Linked DNA regions of Actinomadura rubteroloni. The protein of the gene in region 1 interacts with the protein of each later gene in a pairwise test. Links are inferred from orthologs where the notes say so. Each region holds a gene or a part of one and is shown on either strand. Other genes may lie near its edges.

The links.
Region 2: the proteins of BTM25_RS13620 (region 1) and BTM25_RS11245 interact in binary tests that used the Escherichia coli proteins (3 or more experiments, as listed by UniProt). The link is inferred for Actinomadura rubteroloni from one-to-one orthologs.

What each region holds. Positions count from the first base shown.
Region 1 is NZ_MTBP01000002.1:468,427-478,042, reverse strand. The notes cover bases 2,663-5,652. They hold BTM25_RS13620 (LytR/AlgR family response regulator transcription factor), read left to right. Parts: upstream 2,663-3,768; coding sequence 3,769-4,536; downstream 4,537-5,652. Other genes in these bases: BTM25_RS13610 (sodium:solute symporter family transporter), read left to right, coding at 4,830-5,652; BTM25_RS13615 (hypothetical protein), read left to right, coding at 4,529-4,819; BTM25_RS13625 (histidine kinase), read left to right, coding at 2,663-3,702. In the rest of the region: BTM25_RS13640 (DMT family transporter), read right to left, coding at 1-196; aroF (3-deoxy-7-phosphoheptulonate synthase), read right to left, coding at 412-1,452; BTM25_RS13630 (sulfite oxidase-like oxidoreductase), read left to right, coding at 1,729-2,379; more of BTM25_RS13625, read left to right, coding at 2,440-2,662; more of BTM25_RS13610, read left to right, coding at 5,653-6,470; BTM25_RS13605 (deoxyribonuclease IV), read right to left, coding at 6,846-7,694; pknB (Stk1 family PASTA domain-containing Ser/Thr kinase), read right to left, coding at 7,724-9,616. UniProt on the Escherichia coli protein: Member of the two-component regulatory system BtsS/BtsR, which is part of a nutrient-sensing regulatory network composed of BtsS/BtsR, the low-affinity pyruvate signaling system YpdA/YpdB and their respective target proteins, BtsT and YhjX.
Region 2 is NZ_MTBP01000001.1:2,522,843-2,534,734, reverse strand. What follows is about bases 4,317-7,156. They hold BTM25_RS11245 (glutamate-5-semialdehyde dehydrogenase), read right to left. Parts: upstream 6,444-7,156; coding sequence 5,190-6,443; downstream 4,317-5,189. Other genes in these bases: proB (glutamate 5-kinase), read right to left, coding at 6,478-7,156; BTM25_RS11250 (TIGR03767 family metallophosphoesterase), read right to left, coding at 4,317-5,132. Also shown: BTM25_RS11280 (hypothetical protein), read right to left, coding at 1-109; BTM25_RS11270 (histidine phosphatase family protein), read right to left, coding at 463-1,116; rsfS (ribosome silencing factor), read right to left, coding at 1,109-1,510; nadD (nicotinate-nucleotide adenylyltransferase), read right to left, coding at 1,672-2,274; BTM25_RS11255 (M48 family metallopeptidase), read left to right, coding at 2,381-3,421; more of BTM25_RS11250, read right to left, coding at 3,429-4,316; more of proB, read right to left, coding at 7,157-7,593; GTPase ObgE, read right to left, coding at 7,622-9,022; rpmA (50S ribosomal protein L27), read right to left, coding at 9,118-9,372; rplU (50S ribosomal protein L21), read right to left, coding at 9,385-9,696; BTM25_RS11220 (Rne/Rng family ribonuclease), read right to left, coding at 9,972-11,892. UniProt on the Escherichia coli protein: Catalyzes the NADPH-dependent reduction of L-glutamate 5-phosphate into L-glutamate 5-semialdehyde and phosphate. The product spontaneously undergoes cyclization to form 1-pyrroline-5-carboxylate.

The DNA.
Region 1 (9,616 bases):
GCGCGGCGCGGCGCGAGCCGGTGGCGGCGACGGCGAGCAGCACCAGCCCGCCGAGCGCGACCCGCAGGGACGACACCGCGACCGGCGAGGTGGCGGCGGGCGCGAGCGTGGACACCGGCCCGGCCGTGCCCCACAGGCAGGCGGCGAGCAGGATTTCGGCGGTGCCTCGGGGCAGCGCGGACGTGCTTTGGGACATGTGGAGACCTGACTCCTGGACTCGAATCGGAAGGGTGATCCGTGTCCGGGGCGGGTCTCAGAGCAGGACTCGAAGGGCCGTCGGCGCGGGACCGCGCGAGGCCGAGGGGACCGCACCCCGGATCAGGAGTCCGGCGGTCCGCAGTTCGGAGTCCAGTAGGCCATGCCCCGACGATACCCGCGCCGCGCCGGTGGTCGGCGCGGCGCGGCGGCGCGTCAGGCCGGGACGGCGTCCGGGGCGGTCGTCAGCGTGCGGCCGACGACGGGCGGCAGCGTCCGCACGAGCTTGGCCAGCTCGCGCAGGTCGCCGTTCACGAGGGCCTGCGGGCCGTCGCACAGCGCGGTCTCCGGGTGCGGGTGGACGTCGATGATCACGCCGTCCGCGCCGACCGCGATGGCCGCCCGGGTCAGCGGGAGCACGAGGTCGCGGCTGCCGCCCGAGTGCGACGGGTCCACGATCACCGGCAGGTGCCCGAGCCGCTGCGCGACCGGGACGGCGGAGATGTCGAGGGTGTTGCGGGTGGCCTTCTCGAACGTCCGGATGCCGCGCTCGCACAGGACGATGTCGAGGTTGCCGCGCTGCGCGACGTACTCGGCGGCCATCAGCCACTCCTCGATCGTGCCGTTCATCCCGCGCTTCAGCATGACCGGCTTGCCGGACTCGCCCGCCGCCTGGAGCAGCGCGAAGTTCTGCGCGTTGCGGGTGCCGATCTGGAGCATGTCGGCGTAGGACGCGACGAGTTCGACGTCCGCGGCGTCCACGACCTCGGTCACCACCGGCATCCCGGTCTCGGCGCGGACGTCGGCGAGGATCTTCAGCCCGGCCGCGCCGAGGCCCTGGAACGCGTACGGCGACGTCCGGGGCTTGAACGCGCCGCCGCGCAGCAGCGTCGCGCCCGCCGCCTGCGCCATCTGCGCGGCGGCCAGGGTCTGCTCGGGCGTCTCGACCGCGCACGGGCCGGCGATCAGCGTCATCGTGCCGGGGCCGATCGGGACGCCGCCCACCCGCACGACCGTCCGCTCGGCGTGGTGCTCGCGGCTGACCAGCTTGTACGGCGCGGAGATCCGGACGACGTCGGCGACGCCGCGCTGGCCGCGCAGGTTGAGCGTGCCGAACCGGGTCACGTCACCGACCAGCCCGACGATGGTGCGTTCCACGCCCCGGCTGACGAAGGCGTCCCCGCCCGCCCGCTCGACGAGCGCGACGACGCCCTGGATGTCTGCCTCGGTGGCCCCCGGGGCCATGACGACGACCATGCTGGTTCCTCTTCTCTGCGCACGCCGGTGCGGCGGGCGCGGGGTGGGTGCCGGGGGGCGGTCCCGGAACGACGAGAGCCCCGGGCCGCGTGGCCCGGGGCTCTCGCCTGGTGGTCTGTCAGCGCGACGTCTGGCAGACCAGCCCTCCGGACCGGTCGTACCAAAAGAAATAGCTCACGTCGCGCATGCGGCTCAGCGTAGCCGATCACGAAGGGACCGGGGGACCGGGGGCCGAATATGGCTCAGCTCACCCCGGATGGCAGGATGGCGCGCGACATGGCGCCCTCCGATGAGCCCTCCAGCGACGGACCGAGCGACGGGTCCGGCGGCGAGCCCGAACGGCTTCCGCCCGGCCAGTACGTCCCGCGCGGCTTTCCCGTCCTGCACTACGGCCCGGTGCCGAAGTTCCGGCCGGACGTCTGGGACCTGCGGGTCTTCGGCGCCACCGCGACCGGCGGGCAGTACGCCTGGACGTGGGAGCAGTTCGACGCCCTGCCGCGCACGACCGTCGTCGCCGACTTCCACTGCGTCACCAAGTTCACGATCCCCGACAACCGCTGGGACGGGATCCCGGGCACCGCGCTCGCCGAGATGGCGCCCCCGCACCCGGACGTCACGCACGTCATGGTGTGGGCGGAGTACGGCTACAGCGCCAACGTCCGCATGAGCGACTTCCTCGACGCGGGCACGCTGCTCGCCACCCACCGCGACGGGGAGCGGCTGACCGCCGACCACGGCTTCCCGGTCCGGCTCGTCGTGCCGCGCCTGTACGCGTGGAAGAGCGTCAAGTGGGTGCGCGCCGTCGAGTACATGATCGGGGACCGGCGCGGCTTCTGGGAGGAGCGCGGGTACCACAACGTCGGCGACCCGTGGGCTGAGCAGCGCTACTCCTACCAGGAGGATCCGGGCGACTCTCCGCCGCCCTGAGCCCGGTGCGCGGCGAGATCGCCTGCGAAGCCGGGTCCGGTGGGGTTACGGTCGGTCCTCATGGTCGCACCGTCCGTCCTCGACTTCGCCGGGTACGGCGCCGCGCTGCTCGGCGGCGGCGCGCTCGGCCGGTGCGCGCTGCGCCGGACCGCCCGCAGGCCCCCCGTCCCGGCGCCCGACGACGCCACCGCCGCCGCGCTGCACACGCTGCTGCGCGCCGCGCCGCCGCTGCGCGCCGGGCTGACCCGGGCGTCGGCGCGGCGGGCCGCCCGGCCGCTGCGGCACCTGCTCGGCGCAGAAGCCGTCGCGATCGTCGGCGCGCGGCCCGACGGCGACGCCGAGCCCGACGACGGCGACGGCGGCGGCCCGGACGGCGGACGGCTGCTGGTCTGGGACGGCACGGGCGCCCACCTGCACGCGGGCGAGGCCTTGGCGGACGCGCTGCCGGTGCTCGGGTCGGGCCGGCCGCGCGTCCTGCCGCCCGAGGCGCTGGACTGCGACGTCCCGCTCTGCCGGATCCGCGTCGGCGTCATCGCCCCGATCGCGGTGGACGGCCGGGTCGCGGGCGCGCTCGCCGTCTACGGCCGGACGGCGGCGCCCGGCCGGGTGCGGGCCGTCGGCGAGGTCGCGCGCTGGCTCGGCAACCAGCTCGAACTCGCCGACCTCGACCTCGCGCGGACGCGCGCCGCCGAGGCCGAGATGCGGGCGCTGCGGGCGCAGATCTCGCCGCACTTCGTCTACAACTCGCTGACGACGATCGCCTCGTTCGTCCGGACCGATCCCGAGCGGGCGCGCGAGCTGCTGGTGGACTTCGCCGACTTCGCCCGCTACTCGTTCCGCAACCCGCGCGACTTCACGACGCTGGCCGACGAACTGCGCTCCATCGACCGGTACCTGCTGCTGGAGCGGGCGCGGTTCGGGGAGCGGCTGCACTTCACGGTCGAGGTCGCGCCGGAGGTGCTGCCGGTGGAGGTGCCGTTCCTGTCGCTGCAACCGCTGGTGGAGAACGCGATCCGGCACGGGATGCACGGGGCGTCCGGGGCCGTCCACATCGAGATCGTCGCCCGCGACGCCGGGTCGGAGGCCGCGATCACGGTCGAGGACGACGGCGTCGGCATGGAGCCGGGACGGCTTCGCGAGATCCTCGCCGGCGGGACGCGCGAGCGCGGCGGCGGGGGCGGCATCGGCCTCGCGAACGTGGACGAGCGGCTCCGCCAGGTCTACGGCGACGAGTACGGTCTCGTCGTCGAGACGGCCCGGGGCGCGGGCACGCGGGTGCGGCTGCGCGTGCCGAAGTTCCGCCCGGCGATCTTTCCCGGCTGAGGCGATCCGACCGCTTACGTGGTGGAACCGATTGCGAACGGAACGTGATCGGTGCAATCTCTTCCCATGCTGCGCGTCCTGGCCGTCGACGACGAGGTCCCCGCTCTGGAGGAGCTGACGTACCTGCTCCGCGACGACCCGCGCGTCGGCGACGTCACCGGGGCGAGCGAGGCGGCGGCGGCGCTGCGCGGGCTCAGCCGGATGCTCGCGGCGGGGGAGCGGCTGGACGCGGTGTTCCTCGACGTCCGGATGCCGGGCCTGGACGGGCTGGACTTCAGCCGCCTGCTCACCGGGTTCGCCGACCCGCCGAAGGTCGTGTTCGTGACCGCGCACGACGACTTCGCCGTCACCGCCTACGAACTCGGCGCGGTGGACTACCTGCTCAAGCCCGTCCGGCCGGAGCGGCTGGCCGAGGCGGTGCGGCGGGTCGCCGACGCGGTCGGCGCCGCGGACGGGCCGCCGGGCGAGGACGACGACGAGCTGATCCCGGTCGACCTCGGCGGCCGGACGCGCCTGGTGCCCCGCAAGACCGTCACGCACGTCGTCGCGCACGGCGACTACGTGCGCCTTCACACCGCCGGGGCGCACTACCTCGTGCGGATGCCGCTGGCGTCGCTGGAGCGCCGCTGGGAGGAGGCCGGGTTCGTGCGCATCCACCGCAGCACGCTGGTGTCGTCCGCGCACATCACCGAGCTGCGGTTCGACGGCGGCCGGGCGCTCGTGCAGGTCGGGGACGAACTGCTGCCGGTCAGCCGCCGCCACACCCGCCAGGTCCGCGACCTGCTCGTGCGCGGGTTCCGCACCGCCGAGCCCGCCGGTGATCTGGATGGCTGAGCGGCGGACGGCGGTCCGGGCGCGTCCGGCGGCGCGGCCGGACGCGGCGGCGCTGGCCCGGCCGCTGATCCGCGCGCAGCTCCGGTCCGCGCTCGGCACGGCCGCGCTGGTGGTCGCGGTGCTGGCGGCGCTGCCGGTCGTCCGGACGCTCGGGAGCGGGGCCGTCCCGGCGTGGGCGCCGCTCGCGCTCGGCGCGCAGCCGGTGTGGATCCTCGCGGCGGCGCGGCAGCTCCGGCGGGCCGAGCGGATCGAGCGCGCGTTCCCGCGTCCGCCGCGCCGGTGACGGGCCGCGCGTGATCGCGGTCGCCGCGTTCGCGGTGCCGGTCGCGGTGCTCGCCCTGGCGGTGCTGCTCGGCGGCCCGCGCCCGACCGCCGACGTGCGGCTGGCGGCCCGGCCCGTCCGGCCGCTGTGGAACGCGGCGGCGATCAGCGGGGAGTACGTGTCGGCGGCGGCGTTCCTCGGGACGGCCGGGCTCGTCCTCGCGCACGGCCCCGACCTGCTGTGGCTTCCCGCGGGGGCCACCGCCGGGTACGTGCTGCTGCTGACGTTCGTCGCCGGCCCGCTGCGCCGGTCCGGGGCGTTCACGCTGGCCGACTTCGCCGAGTGGCGGTTCGGGTCGCCCGCCGTGCGGCGGCTCGTGTCGGCGTGCGTGTGCTGCGTCGGGTGGTTCTACCTGCTGCCGCAGTTCCAGGGCGCCGGGCTGACGCTGCGGGTGCTGACCGGCGCGCCGGAGTGGACGGGCTGGGCGCTCGTGGCGGCGACGTCGCTGGGGCTCGCCCTGACGCGGACGGTGCGGGGGGCCACGTCCGTCCAGGCCGTCCAGTTCTGGGTGAAGTTCGGCGCGGTCGCGCTGCCGGTCGCCGCGTTCGCCGCGCTCGGGCCGCGCCTGGCCGCCGACGGACGGCCCGCCGCGCCGCGTTTCGAGCACGCGACGTCCGTGCACGTCAGGACGGGCGCGCGGGTGCTCGTCCCGGCCGACGTCCGGGTCGTCGCGACCGGAACCGTGGACGGCGTGCGCCGCCGGGACGGCCGGATCGTCCTGCGCGCGGGCGCCCACACCGTCGCCGACGGGACGCGGCTGGACTTCCCGGCGGGCGCCCCGGTGCCGCGTCCGGCGGGCCGGGCCCGGTGCGCGCCGCACCCGCTCTACACGGCGTACTCGGCGCTGCTCGGCGTCCTGCTCGGCACCGTCGGCCTGCCGCACATCCTCATGCGCTTCTACACCGACGCCGGGGGCCGCGCCGCCCGCCGCACGGCCGCGCTCGTGCCCGGCCTGCTCGCGCTGTTCTCCCTGTTCCCCGCCCTGTACGGGGTGCTCGGCCGCGTCTACACGCCTGAACTCCTGCTGTCGGGCGACACCGACGCGGTGATCCTCACGCTGCCCGCCCGGGTCGCGCCGGGCGCGGCGGGCGCGGTGCTGACCGGCTGCGTCGCGGCGGGGGCGTTCGCGGCGTTCCTGTCGACGTCGTGCGGCCTCGTCGCGGCCGTCGCCGGGACGGCCCGCGCCGCCCGCCGGACGCTCGTGTTCCGCGGCGGGGCCGTCGCCGCGCTCGCCGTGCCGCTCGCCGTCACGGCGCGCGGCGCCCCGCACGGCACCGCGAGCCTGGTCACGGTCGCGCTGACGGTGTCGGCGTGCTCGCTGTGCCCGCTGCTCGTCCTCGGCATCTGGTGGCGGGGCCTCACGTCCGCCGGGGCGTGCGCGGGCCTGGCCGTCGGGGGCGGGTCGGCGGTGGCGGCGGGGACGGTCGCGCTGGCGGGCGTCCCGCTGCCGGGGCCGCTCGGCGCGGTGGTGGAGCAGCCCGCGCTGGTGCTGGTGCCGCTGGCCGCCGGGGTCATGGTCGTCGTGTCGCTGCTGGATCGGCGGGCCGTCCCGGCGCGTGCCGACCATGCGCTGGCACGGCTGCATCTGCCCGACGACATCGTCGTGCGCTGAACGGTCCGTTCGGGTGACCGTTCGTCGCGTGAAACCGACCGCTCGTCGTGTGGCTACGGAACGTATGGCGATGACTACCCACCGTTTACCGAGCCTTGTGGTGCAAGGGTCCCGATCGGTATCCGTCTCCCTCTAGTGTTCTCAGTGGCGGCAGTCGCCACGGGAGGTCACTCCGGTGCAGCGGCGCCCCACACAGGACAACACTGGAGATCCGCGCCGTGAGCGATCACGCCGGGTCAGTCGCCGCATTCCGTACCGGGGGGGTGGGATGCGGTGACCTCGCGGCCCAGGCCGCCGCTGAACAGTCGGGGGGTTGTTCAGCGGCGCCTGGGCCTTCTTCTTGCGCCCGGCCGCGCCGCGTCGGGCCGCCCCGGGTCAGGCGTCGCGCAGGCGCTTGAGGACGTCGATGTCGGCGCGGTGCGGCTCGGCCCCGCGGCCCGGCGTCTCGATGACGAACGGCACGCCCGCGGCCTCCGGGTGCCGCAGCAGCTCGCCGAACGGCTCCGCGCCGATCTGACCGGCGCCGATGTTCTCGTGCCGGTCCTTGGCCGAACCGCAGGCGTCCTTGGAGTCGTTGGCGTGGACGAGCTTGAGCCGTCCCGTCCCGACCGTCGCGACGAGCGCGTCCAGGGTCGCCGCGACGCCGCCCGGCGCGGCCAGGTCGTGGCCCGCCGCGAAGGCGTGGCAGGTGTCCAGGCACACGCCGAGCCTCGGATGCCGGTCCAGCCGCTCGAAGAACGGGCCGAGGTCCTCGACACGGGCGCACAGCATCGCGCCCTGCCCGGCCATCGGCTCCAGCAGCAGGTCCGGGCCGTCGCCCGGGATCTCGTCCAGCAGCGGCAGCACGTGCGCGCGGACCTGGTCCATCGCGGCCTCGTAGCTCTGGCTGACCGCCGAGCCGGTGTGGACGACGACGCCGCGCGCCCCGATCGCCCGGCCCCGCTCCAGCGAGTGCCGGACGGTCGCGATGGACTTGGCGAGCGTCTCGGCGCTCGGCGACCCGAAGTTCACCAGATAGGGCGCGTGGACGAAGACCGGCAGGCCCTCCTCCCGCAGCCGGGCGTCCTCGGCGGGCTTCCCGGCCGGCAGCGCCCACCCGCGCGGGTTCGCCACGAACACCTGGACGGCCTCCGCGCCGATCTCGGCGGCGTACTTCAGCCCGCCGGACGCGAGCCCGCCCGCCACCGGAACATGCCCCCCGATGGGGCTGAAAGGAGAGGTCATAGCGTCGGCGAGCTTAGCCGCTCACCTGGTCAGCCGTAGACGGTGATCACACCGCCGCGCGCGGCCCGGGAGTCGGGGATCGGCGTCTGGCCGATGACGCGGTCGCCGACGCGGGTGCCGATGCGCATCCGGAAGCCGGAGCTCTCGATGGCGCGGCGGGCGTCGTCGAACGACTTGCCGATCACCGACGGGACGGGGACCTTGTTGCCCTCGTCCCCCTTCCCGTCGTTGCAGAACCAGTTGCCGATCAGGCAGTCGCGCGGCGTCACGTACAGGGTGACCCGGTCGCCGCGCGAGACGCCCGAGCCGGGCGCCGGGTCCTGGCCGACGACGGTCCCGCCGGGCTTGCCGTCCTGCTTGCGGTCCTGCGTCTTCACGTCCAGGCCCATCGCCGTCAGCGCGTTCTTCGCGTCGCCGGTGGACCAGCCGGTGAGGTCGGGCACGGTCATCCCGCTGCTCATGACGAGCGCGACCGGCTGGTCGGTGGAGACCTTCGTCCCGGCGGTCGGCCTGGTGCGGATCGCGCGGCCCTTCGCGATCGTCTCCGACGGCAATGAGCTGACCCCGCCGACGCGGAAGCCCTTGCTCTCCAGCAGGTCGCGGGCGTCGGACTCGGTGCGGCCCTTGACGTCGGGGACCTCGCGCGGCACGTGGCCCTTGGAGACGTGCAGGGTGATCGTCATGCCCTGGGACACGCGGGCGCCGGGCGCGGGGTCGGTCGCGGCGACCTCGCCCCTGTCCACGCGGTCGCTGTAGACGGTGTCGCCCTGCCGCACCGCGAGGCCGTGGCCGCGCAGCTCCTTGGTCGCGGCGGCCGGCTTCATCCCGATGATCTCTTCGGGGACGTGGTCGTACTGCCCCGAGAACTGGTACCAGACGGCCCAGCCGAGCACGATCGCGGCGACGGCGGCCACCGCGACGATCGCCCAGCGGCGGCCGGACCCGCCGAACGCCCCGCCGCGCGGCGGGGGGCCGGCCGGGGCGCCGTCGGCCGGGTCCAGGACGGCGGTGCGCCCGTCGCCAGGAGGCGGCGCGGGAGTCTGCAGGACGGCCGTCGCGCCGGGCTCGGACGCCGCCAGCCGCGCGTCGAAGTCGGGCGCGAGCCCGCCGTGGACCTCGGCGACGGTCGCGAGGAAGGCGTTGGCGTCCTGCGGGCGGTCGGCGGCGTCGCGGGCGGTGGCGCGGGCGACGAGCGCGTCGACCGGCGCGGGCAGCCCGGGGACGAGCTCCGACGGCGCCGGGACGGTCCCGTTCGCGTGCTGGTAGGCGACCGCGAGCGGCGTGTCGCCCTCGTAGGGGAGCCGCCCGGTGAGCAGCTCGAACAGCAGGACGCCCGCCGCGTACACGTCGCTGCGGACGTCGGCGTGCCCGGTCAGGACCTGCTCGGGCGCGAGGTACCCGACCGTCCCGATGATCAGCCCGGTGCGGGTCATCCGGCCGGCCGTCTCGGCGCGGGCCAGCCCGAAGTCGGCGACCTTGACCTGCCCGTCGGCGGCGATCAGGACGTTCTCCGGCTTGACGTCCCGGTGGACGAGCCCGGCCCGGTGCGCGGCGCCGAGCGCGGCCAGCACCGGCTGCATGATCTCCAGCGCCGCGCGCGGCCCGAGCCGCGTCCGCTCGGTGAGCAGGTCGCGCAGGGTGCGGCCGTGGACGAGTTCCATGACGAGGAAGACGTGCTCGCCGTCGGTCCGCTGGTCGTAGACGGCGACGACGTTCGGGTGCGACAGCGCGGCGGCGGCCTTGGCCTCGCCGATGAAGCGGCGGACGAACTCCTCGTCGGCGGCCAGGTGCGCGTGCATGACCTTGATCGCGACCGTCCGGTCGAGCCGGAGGTCGCGCGCGACGTAGACGGTCGCCATGCCGCCGCGGGCGATCCGCGACTCGATGCGGTACCGCCCGTCGAGCACCGTCCCGACGAGGGG
Region 2 (11,892 bases), on another replicon or contig:
CTTTCATCCACCCGATGTAGCGAAGGGACCACTTCAGCCATGCCGCACCGAGACCGATGGCGATCAAGCCGAACAGAGGGAGAATAATGTAACCACTGGTCTCCGTCACCGATCAAAATACCTTCCCGGCATCGACCTTATTCCCAGCCGAGCCGAAGAAGGAGTTCCGGAGTCGGCTCACCAATGAGGGGGCGTGGGGGCGGAGCCCCCACATCGGGGGGTTCGGGGGGTCGTCCCCCCGGAAAACACTGCGGGCCACCGGGGAAGGCGCGAAGCGCCGACCACGGTGGCCCGACTCGTGGAGCTATGGGGATTCGAACCCCAGACCTCCTCCATGCCATGGAGGCGCGCTACCAACTGCGCCATAGCCCCGTGCGGCTACGTGGACGTTCATCCCGTAGCGCGTGGCCAGTTTAGCCGAGGTGGCGATGGGGGTCGAATCGGTTGTCGCGGGGCGGACGGTCAGCGGCCGACGGCGGGGCCGTCGTCGCCGAGGACGGGTTCGGGCAGCGTTCCGGCGTTGTGCTCGGTGAGGCGGAAGCCGCCGTCGCGGCGTTCGGACAGGACGGACCAGCAGCAGTTGGAGAGCCCGCCGAGGCGTTCCCAGGTCTCTTCGGGGAGGCCGAGGAGGTGGCAGAGGCCGAGGCGGAGGGCGGCGCCGTGGGAGGCGACGACGAGGACGCCGGCGGGCGGCAGGTCGTCGAGGGCGCGGTCGAGGGCGGTGCCGACGCGTTTGGCGACCTGGGCGCTGGTCTCGCCGCCGGGCGGCTGCCAGACGGCCTGCTCGGCGGGGTAGCGTTCGCGGATCTCGGCGCCTGTGAGGCCTTCCCAGACGCCGCCGTCGCGTTCGATGAGGTCGCGGTCGTGCCGGACGGGCAGGCCGGTGAGGTCGGCGAGGGCCTGCGCGGTGTCGGCGGCGCGCTGGAGCGGGGAGGCGAGGAGCGCGGTGGGCCGCAGGGCGGTGAGGAGGGCGGCGGCGCGGCGGGCCTGGGAGCGGCCGGTGTCGTCGAGGGGGACGTCGGTCTTGCCCTGGAAGCGGTTCTCCAGGTTCCAGGCCGTCTGGCCGTGGCGCCACAGGACGAGGCGGCGCTTGCCGGGGGTGCGGGTCTCAGTCACCGGCGCTCCCGACGGGGGCGCGGTGGGTGTTGACGCCCTCGGGCAGCTCGATGAGCGGGCAGTCCTTCCAGAGCCGTTCGAGGGCGTAGTACACGCGGTCCTCCTGGTGCTGGACGTGGACGATCACGTCCACGTAGTCGAGGAGGATCCAGCGGCCCTCGCGTTCGCCCTCGCGGCGGACGGGCTTGGCCCCGGTCTCGTCGCGCAGGCGCTTCTCGATCTCGTCGACGATGGCGCGGACCTGGCGGTCGTTGGCGGCCGAGCAGAGCAGGAACGCGTCGGTGATGACGAGCTGCTCGCTCACGTCGTAGGCAAGGATGTCGTCGGCCAGCTTGTCCCCCGCCGCTTCGGCGGCGGTACGGATGAGCTGCGCGGCCCTGTCGGATGCGGTCACGATGCGCTCGCGATCCTCCCTGTCGGGGGTCGGTTCCGGGACAGCCTCTCATGGCGGCCCCGAAATGACCCTTGTCCACCGGTTCCGGATGGTCCGTCCGGCTCCGGTCATGCCCCTTCCAGGGTAGGCGGGATCCGGCGTCCCCGTTCCGTCTTTCCTGTTCAGCCGCCGTCGGGCCGGTAGAGGGAGCGTTTGTTGATGTACTGGACGATCCCGTCCGGAACGAGGTACCAGATCGGTTCGCCGTCCTGGACGCGGTCGCGGCACTCGGTGGACGAGATCGCGAGCGCCGGCACCTCCATGAGGCTGACGCGGCCCGACGGCAGGCCGGGGTCGGCGAGCCGGTGGCCGGGACGGGTGACGCCGACGAAGTGGGCGAGCCCGAACAGTTCTTCGCTGTCGTGCCAGGTCAGCATCTTCTCCAGGGCGTCCGCGCCGGTGATGAAGAACAGGTCGGTGTCGGGGCCGTGGAGGGCGCGCATGTCGCGGAGGGTGTCGACGGTGTAGGTCGCGCCGGGACGGTCGATGTCGATCCGGCTGACCGAGAAGCGGGGATTGGACGCGGTGGCGATCACGGCCATGAGGTAGCGGTCCTCGGCGGGGGTGACGTTCGTGTGGCCCTTGTGGGCGGACACCCCGGTCGGCACGAACACGACCTCGTCCAGCGCGAACACGTGCGCGACCTCGCTGGCCGCGACGAGGTGGCCGTGGTGGATGGGATCGAACGTCCCGCCCATGATCCCCAGCCGCCGCTTTTGCGTCATGCCGACGAGAATAGTCGTCCCGAAACCGGGACGATCTTCCGCCCCGCAGGGACCCAATTCCCGGGAACCGGGGAACTCGCGGGACGTTCCGGTCGTCGGACGTAGCATGCCGGACATGACGAACACACCGGACCGTGCGCGCACGCGCTTTCCCGGGATCAGCTCCCGCGCCTACGAACACCCTGCGGACCGCTCGGCCCTGGTCGCGCTGCGCTCCCTGACCGGCTTCGACGTCGTCCTGCGGCGGCTCTCGGGGCTGTTCAACGAGCGGGCGATCCGGCTGACGTTCCTCGCCAGTTCGGTGCGGGCGAGCGAGAACCAGTTCCACAACCTGTACGACATGGTGCGGGACGCCGCGTACATCCTGGACATGCCCGAGGTCCCGGAGGTGTACGTCGAGCAGAACCCGGCGGCGAACGCCTACGCGATCGGCGCGGACCACCCGTTCATCGTGGTCACGACGGGCCTGCTGGACCTGCACGACGACGAGGAGCTGCGGTTCGTCATCGGGCACGAGGTCGGGCACATCCTGTCCGGCCACTCGGTGTACCAGACGATGATGATGATCCTGACGCGGCTCGGGTCGCGGCTGGCGTGGCTGCCGCTCGGCAACCTCGGGATCGCGGCGATCCTCATGGGCCTGCGCGAGTGGCACCGCAAGTCCGAGCTGTCGTGCGACCGCGCGGGCCTGCTGACCGGCCAGGACCCGGCGGCGGTGAAGCGGGCGCTGATGAAGATGGCGGGCGGGACGCGGCTGGCGGACATGAACACCGACGCGTTCCTCCAGCAGGCGCGCGAGTACGACCAGGCGGGCGACGTCCGGGACGGGATGCTGAAGTTCCTGAACCTGCTCGGCCAGTCGCACCCGTTCGCGGTCGTCCGGCTCGCCGAGATCGACCGGTGGGCGTCCGACGGCGAGTACCTGCGGATCCTCGCGGGCGACTACCCGCGCCGCGCGGACGACGCGAACGCCAAGGTCACCGACGAGGTGAAGAACGCGGCGCGGTCGTACAAGGACTCGTGGGAGCGCAGCGCCGACCCGTTCGTCGGGAAGGTGAAGGACGTCGCGGACGCGGCGGCCGGCGCGGCGGGCGGCCTGTTCGACAAGCTGGCGCGGCGCGGCGGGGACACGTCCGCGCAGAACTGACGGGCGGTTAGAAGGGGGCCGGGACGAGCAGTTCCACGTTCCGGTCCTCGGCCGCACCCCGGCGCGCGGCGGGCTCGTCCTGCCAGTCGTTGCCCGCGACCTGCCGGGACAGGGACGCCAGGTGGAGCGGGTCGCCGGTGCGTCCGCCGAACAGGTCGGGCGCGGCCGAATCCAGGACGGTCGCGAAGATCGACAGCGTCCCGTCGCGGTTGTCGGCGATCTCCACGATCCGGCTCTGCTGCGGGAAGTCGACGTGCGAGGCCGTGTTGACCTCCCAGAACCCGCCGCCGCCGGGCCGCCGGTGCGCGAGCACCTCGTTGCGGTGGGTGTGGCCGTTCACCCACAGGACGACGTTCGGGAACCGCAGCAGCAGCGCCTTCACCTGGTCGCCGAGGATCCGGCCGCCGCCGAGCGGGTTGTCCAGCGTGGCGATGGTGTGGTGGCTGAACAGGACGAACAGCCTGTCCTTGACGCGATGCCCGACCCGCTTGCCCGACCCGTCCAGGTACCGGGAGCTGCCCGCCGTGAGCTGGGCTTCGAGCCAGGCGAACTGCGCGGCGTCCAGCGAGCCCTCGGAGTAGCCGTTCGGGTTGACGGTGTCGAGGACGAGCCCCCGCACGATCCCCCGGTCGAAGGCGTAGTGGGCCGTCCCGTCGCGGAGGTTGGCGGCGGTGAACCCGTGCCCGCGCGGCCCGCCGGATGTCGTGAAGTGCTCCCGCACGACCTCGGCCCGCGTCAGCAGCCGCCGCCGGGCGTCCGGCGTGACCGGGCGCAGCAGCCCGCCGAGCGACGGCAGCGCCCCAGGGTCCGCGCCGGTCAGCGCGCGGGCGAGCCGGGCCGCCTGCTCCCCGCCGGCCGGGGCGTTGATCTTGAACCCGCCGGTCGCGAGCCCGCTGACCAGCGGGTTCGGCGGCAGGTTGCCCTGGACGAGCCCGTCATGGTTGCCGAACACCGCGAGCCACGGCGAGTCGAGCCCGGTCGCGCGGAACGGGCGGCGCGCCGCGTCCAGCAGGCCGGGCACGCGCGGAAACCCGTGGGAGGCGAGCGCGACGTCCGCGCGGCCGCCCGGCGGCGGGCCGTCCGGGTGCCAGAACCGGTCGTCGTACACGACGCGGTCCATCACGCCCTCGTACCGGGTGGGGTCGCCGGAGTCGGGGCGGATCGTCCGGCCGTCGAGCAGGTCGATGATCCAGCGCAGCTCGTTGTACTGGACGTTGTCGGCCGCGTCCCCGGTGTTGATCGTGAACGCGAGCGGCAGCCCGGTCGCCGGGCCGCGCCCGACCCGGTTCAGCGCCCGGACCATCGCCTCGGCGACGTGCGTCGTCAGCGTCTCCTGGGGCCGCCACGCGCCCTCGACCGGCAGGACGGACAGCAGGTCCTTGAACCGGTCGGCGAACTCCACCCGCGCCGGGGACTGCGCGTCGATGACGTGGACGTCGGTGAGCTGCCCGAACGCCACCAGCCCGGCGCGGCGGGCGGCGCGGTCGCGGGCGGCGGCGCCGCCGAGGTCCCGGCGGAGCAGATGCGGCTCGCCGGGACCGGCGACGATCCGCCGGAACCGGCCGGAGCCGAGCAGCAGCGTGCGGTCGAGGGTCGTCCCGGCCGCCGGGCCGCGCAGCGCGGCGGACGCGGGACGGGCGGGCAGGACGAGTCCGGAGGACGCCAGCCCCGCGCCGAGCAGGACGCGGCGGCGGCTGATCGCAGGGCGCACCCCCGGATCAGACCACACCCGAAGTGTTACAGCAAGACCCGATTTGTCACAGGACGGCTACCGGACCTGCCCGTCCCCCGTCACGACGTACTTGGTGGACGTCAGCTCCGGCAGCCCCATCGGCCCCCGCGCGTGCAGCTTCTGCGTCGAGATGCCGATCTCCGCGCCGAACCCGAATTCCTCGCCGTCGGTGAACCGGGTCGAGGCGTTGACCATGACGGCCGCCGCGTCCACCCGCGCGGTGAAGCGCCGGGCGGCGGGCTGCGACGCCGTCACGATCGCCTCGGTGTGGCCCGAGCCGTGCCGGCGGATGTGCGCGACGGCGTCGTCCAGCGAGTCCACGACGCGGGCCGCGATGTCCAGCGAGAGGTACTCGGTGTCCCAGTCGTCCTCGGTGGCCGGGACGACCGCGTCCCCGTACGCGCGCACGCGCTCGTCGCCGTGGACGGTCACGCCCTTCTCCGCCAGCGCCGCGAGCGCCGCGGGCAGGAACGCGTCCGCGACGTCGGCGTGGACGAGCAGCGTCTCGGCCGCGTTGCACACCGACGGACGCTGCGTCTTGGCGTTCAGCAGGATCTCCACGGCCATCGCCACGTCGGCGGCGGCGTCCACGTACACCGAGCAGTTCCCGACGCCGGTCTCGATCACCGGGACCGTCGACTCCTCCACCACCGAGTTGATCAGCGACGCGCCGCCGCGCGGGATCAGCACGTCCACCAGGCCGCGCGCCCGCATGAGGTGCTTGACCGACTCGCGGCTCGTGCCGGGGACGAGCTGGACCGCGTCCGCCGGGACGGGCGTCCCCGCCAGCGCCCGCCGCATGACGTCGACCAGCACCGAGTTGGACGTGTGGGCCGACGACGAGCCGCGCAGCAGCGCCGCGTTCCCGCTCTTCAGGCAGAGCGCGGCGGCGTCCACCGTGACGTTCGGACGGCCCTCGTAGATGATCCCGACGACGCCGAGCGGCACCCGGACCTGCCGCAGGTCCAGCCCGTTCGGCAGGACGCTCCCCCGGACCGTCTCGCCGACCGGGTCGGGCAACGCCGCGACCGACCGCACGGCCTCGGCGATCGCCGCGATCCGCTCCGGCGTGAGGCTCAGCCGGTCGATCATCGCCTCGGCGGTGCCCGCCGCGCGCGCCCGCGTGACGTCCTCGGCGTTGGCCTTGACGATCTCGGCGGTCGCGGCCTCCAGCGCGTCGGCGACGGCGTGCAGCGCGGCGTCCTTCACCGCGCGGGTCAGCGGCGCCAGCTCCGCCGCCGCGTCCTTCGCCCGCCGCCCGGCGCGCTCGAAGTCCTCGCGGTCCGTCATACCGGCTCCTTCACGGTCGATCTCGGATAAGGGGTCAGCCGTCGGCGAGGACCACCATGCGGTCGCGGTGGATGATCTCGCGTTCGTACTCGGGGCCCAGCTCCCGGGACAGCCAGCGGGTGGAACGTCCCATGAGGTCCGGGATCTCCCCCGCGTCGTAGTTCACCAGGCCGCGCGCCACGACCCGGCCGGCGTTGTCGCACAGGTCCACCGGGTCGCCCGCGGCGAAGTCGCCCTGGACGCCGGTGACCCCGGCGGGCAGCAGCGACTTGCGGCGGCGGACGACCGCGTCCACCGCGCCCGCGTCCAGCAGCACCCGCCCGTGCCCGGTCGTCGCGTGCGCGAGCCACAGGTGGCGGCCCGACATCAGGTGCGGCGACTCGGGATGGAAGTAGGTGCCGATCGGGTCGCCCGCGAGCGCCCGCGCGGCCGACGCCGCGTCCGTCAGCACGACCGGGACGCCCGCGATCCGCGCCGCCTCGACCTTCGTGATCATCCCGCCGGTGCCGACGCGGCCGGACGCGCCGAGTTCGACGCCGTCCAGGTCCGACGGGCCGCGCACCTCGCCGATCCGCCGCGACCCGGGCTTGCGGGGGTCGCCGGTGTAGAGCGCGTCCACGTCCGACAGCAGCACGATCGCGTCGGCGCGGGTCAGGTGCGCGACCAGCGCGGCGAGGCGGTCGTTGTCGCCGAACCGGATCTCGTCGGTCGCGACCGTGTCGTTCTCGTTGACGATCGGGACGATCCCGAGCGCGAGGAGCTGCGCGAGCGTCCGCTGCGCGTTGCGGTGGTGCGAGCGGCGCATCATGTCGTCGGCGGTCAGGAGCACCTGCCCGACCGTCAGCCCGTGCCGCGCGAACGCCGCCGTGTACTGCGCGAACAGCAGGCCCTGCCCGACGCTCGCCGCCGCCTGCTGGGTCGCGAGGTCGCGCGGCCTGCGCGCCAGCCCGAGCGGCCCGAGGCCCGCAGCGATCGCCCCCGACGACACGAACACGATCTCGGTGCCCGCCGTGCGGCGCGCCGCGAGGACGTCCACCAGCGCGTCGATGCGCGCCACGTCGATCGTCCCGGCGGTGGTCGTCAGCGACGACGACCCCGCCTTCACGACGAGGCGGCGCGCCTTCTCGATCTCTGCACGACGACTGCTCACGGTCGTTACCTCGGGGGTTCGGGGGCGGTCAGCGACGTCCGTCCAGTCTCCGGTCCGTGCCGCGCGGGCCGGCCACGCCGTCGCCCGCGGCGATCTCGGGCTCCCAGTCGAAGACGACCGCGTCGTCCGGGGTGCCGATGAGGACGGTCGCGCCCGCCTCCGCGCCCGCGTCCCGCAGCGCCTCCTCGACCCCGAGCCGGGCCAGCCGGTCGGCGAGGTAGCCCACGGCCTCGTCGTTGGTGAAGTCGGTCTGCCGCAGCCACCGGACGGGCTTGTCGCCGGTGATGAGGTAGGTGTTCTCCCCCGTCTCCCTGACCGCGAAGTCCGTCTTGCCCTGCACGGGCGTCGGCCGCAGGACGATCCGCGTCGGCTCGGCGGGCGGCAGCGACGCCCGGTACTCCCCGACCATCTCGGCCATCGCGAACGTCAGCTCGCGCAGGCCCTCGTGGCTCGCCGCCGACACCTCGAACACCGTCAGGCCGCGCTTCTCGAACTCGGGACGGACCATCGCCGCGATCTCCCGGGCGTCCGGGACGTCCACCTTGTTCAGCACGACCAGCCGGGGCCGGTCCGACAGCGGACGGTCGCCGAGCACCCGGTCGTAGGCGCGCAGCTCCTGCTCGATGACGTCGAAGTCGGCGACCGGGTCGCGGCCCGGCTCGGGGGTCGCGCAGTCCAGCACGTGGACGAGCGTGGACGACCGCTCGATGTGCCGCAGGAATTCCAGGCCCAGCCCGCGCCCCTCGCTCGCGCCCTCGATGAGGCCCGGCACGTCGGCGACCGTGAACGTCGTGTCACCCGCGCTCACCACCCCGAGGTTCGGGACGAGCGTCGTGAACGGATAGTCGGCGATCTTCGGCTTGGCCGCCGACAGCGCCGCGATCAGCGAGGACTTGCCCGCGCTCGGGAAGCCGACCAGCGCCACGTCCGCGACGCTCTTCAGCTCCAGCACGATGTCGCGCTCGTCGCCGGGCTCGCCGAGCAGCGCGAACCCGGGCGCCTTGCGCTTGGCCGACGCCAGCGCCGCGTTCCCGAGCCCGCCCCGGCCGCCCTCGGCGACGACGAACCGCGTCCCCTCGCCCACCAGGTCGGCGAGGACCTCGCCGTCCGAGGACTTGACGACCGTGCCGTCCGGGACGGTGAGCACCACGTCGCCGCCGTCGGCGCCGGTGCGGTGCCCGCCCTGCCCCTGCCGGCCGTTCGGGGCGCGGCGGTGCGGACGGCGGTGGTACTCCAGCAGGCTCGCGGCGCCGGTGTCCACCTCCAGGATCACGTCCCCGCCCCGGCCGCCGTTGGCGCCGTCGGGGCCGCCGAGCGGCTTGAACTTCTCCCGGTGGACGGACGCGCAGCCGTTGCCGCCGTTCCCCGCCACGATGTGCAGGACCACGCGGTCCACGAACTGCGCGCCCGACCCGGCACCCGCTGCCACGGCCCCTCCTCGGCATCGTTTCGCTCCGCCGTCAGACAGAGCGAGGGGCGGACCGTACGGTCCGCCCCTCGAAAAAGCCTTCTCGGCCCGCGGACCTATTCCGCCGGGACGATGCTCACGGCGTTACGGCCACGGTAGCGCCCGAACTTCACCGCGCCCTCGACCAGCGCGAACAATGTGTCGTCGCCGCCACGGCCCACGCCCGGTCCCGGGTGGAAGTGGGTGCCGCGCTGGCGGACGATGATCTCGCCGGCGTTGACCACCTGGCCGCCGAAGCGCTTGACACCGAGCCGCTGGGCGTTGGAGTCACGACCGTTCCGGCTGGACGATGCGCCCTTCTTGTGTGCCATTGCCCCGCTCCCTTACTTCCCGGAGATACCGGTGATCTTGATCTCGGTGTACGGCTGGCGGTGACCCATCCGCCGCTTGTACCCGGTCTTGTTCCGGTAGTGCATGATGTTGATCTTCGGGCCCTTGACGGCGCCGACGATCTCGGCGGTCACCTGGTACCCGGCCAGGTCGGCGGCCTTGCTGACGACGTTGTCGCCGTCGACGACCAGCAGCGCCGGAAGGGTCAGCGAGTCACCCGGCTCGCCGGTCAGCTTGTCGACGGTGAGAACGTCGCCCTCGGCGACCTTCTCCTGCCTGCCGCCTGCGCGGACAATCGCGTACACCGCGGAAACCTCTCGTCTGCGCGCGCTTCCGGGCTCAACCGGTCCCACGCGTGGTCGAAACCAGCCCTCGGACGAGGGCCTACCCCCGGATCGCGCCGAGGGCGGCACACCGGCGGAGGAATCCACCGGCGCTCTGAACAGGGCCCGCCGCGGCGGCGGCGGGGACGCGCCCGGAGATTCCGGGCGGTCGCAGGCGCGCCGACGGCGCGCCGACATTTGAGAATACCGGATCGCGGGACCCGAACGCGAACCGCGTCCGGGTCCCCGACCGGCCGCTACTCGGCGGGCTCGTCCTTCTTCGTCCGGCGGGTGCGCCGGCGGCGGCCCGCCGTCGCGGCGGGCTCGGACTCCTCGGTCTCCACCGGCTCGTCGGCGGTCAGCGCGCCCGGCGCCGCCGTGGCCGACTCGGCGGCGGCCTCGGCGGCCTCCACCACGGCCTGCGGGTCGGACTCGTCGGTGTCGTCGTCGTCATCGTCGGCGGCCCGCGCCGCGTCCTGGCGGGCGAGCTTGTCCTCGACCGCCTTCTCCACGTCGCCCTTGCGCTTGCGGCGCCGCCCGCCGGGCTCCTTGGTGCCACTGTTGCCCTGCGCCTTGGCGTCCTTGGACTCCACCGGCGTGGGCTGGAGGTGGATCCCGCGGCCGTTGCAGCACTCGCAGGTCTCCGAGAACGCCTCCAGCAGCCCCTGCCCGACCCGCTTGCGCGTCATCTGGACGAGGCCGAGCGACGTCACCTCCGCGACCTGGTGCTTGGTGCGGTCCCGCGACAGGCACTCCACGAGCCGCCGCAGGACGAGGTCCCGGTTGCTCTCCAGCACCATGTCGATGAAGTCGACCACGATGATGCCGCCGATGTCGCGCAGCCGGAGCTGGCGGACGATCTCCTCGGCCGCCTCCAGGTTGTTGCGGGTGACCGTCTCCTCCAGGTTCCCGCCCTGGCCGGTGAACTTGCCGGTGTTGACGTCGATGACCGTCATCGCCTCGGTGCGGTCGATGACCAGCGAACCGCCGCTCGGCAGCCACACCTTGCGCTCCAGCGCCTTGGCGATCTGCTCGTCCACGCGGTAGGCGGCGAACGCGTCCCGGCCGCCCTCCCAGCGCTCCACCCGGTCCTGCAGGTGCGGCGCGACGTAGTGGACGTACTCCGACACGGTGTCCCACGCGCCGTCGCCCGCGACGACCAGCTTGGCGAAGTCCTCGTTGAAGATGTCGCGGATGACGCGGACGGTCAGGTCCGGCTCGCCGTGCAGCAGCGACGGCGCCGACGCCGTCTTCTGCTGCTTGCGGATGTTCTCCCACTGCGCCGACAGCCGCGCGACGTCCCGCGACAGCTCCTCCTCGGTGGCGCCCTCGGCGGCCGTCCGGACGATCACCCCGGCGTGCTCGGGCATGATCTTCTTGAGGATCTGCTTGAGGCGGGCGCGCTCCTTGTCGGGCAGCTTGCGGCTGATGCCCGTCATCGAGCCGTCCGGCACGTACACGAGGTAGCGGCCGGGCAGCGAGATCTGGCTGGTCAGCCGGGCGCCCTTGTGGCCCATCGGGTCCTTGGTGACCTGCACCAGCACCGACTGGCCCGACTTCAGCGCGACCTCGATGCGGCGCGGCTGGCCCTCCAGCCCCGACGCGTCCCAGTTGACCTCGCCCGCGTACAGGACGGCGTTGCGGCCCTTGCCGATGTCGACGAACGCCGCCTCCATCGACGGCAGCACGTTCTGCACCTTGCCGAGGTACACGTTGCCGACGTAGGACTGGTTCGTCGCGCGGTTGACGTAGTGCTCCACGAGGACGTCGTCCTCCAGCACCGCGATCTGCGTCCGCTCGCCCTCCTGGCGGACGACCATCGTCCGCTCCACCGACTCGCGGCGCGCCAGGAACTCCGCCTCGGTGATCACCGGCGGGCGGCGGCGGCCCTGCTCGCGGCCCTCGCGGCGGCGCTGCTTCTTGGCCTCCAGGCGGGTGGAGCCCCGGACGGACTGGACCTCGTCCTCGACCGTCCGCGCGTCCCGGACGTGCACGACGGTGTTCGGCTCGTCGGCCGCGACCGCGTCCTCGGCGCCCGCGCGGCGGCGGCGCCGGCGCCGGCGGCGGCTGCCCGTGCCCTCGCCGTCGCCCTGCTCGTCGTCGTCCTCGGCCTCGGCCTCGGCGGCGGGCGCGACGGCCTCCTTCTTGGTCTCCTTCTTCGCCTTCTCGGGCGCGGGC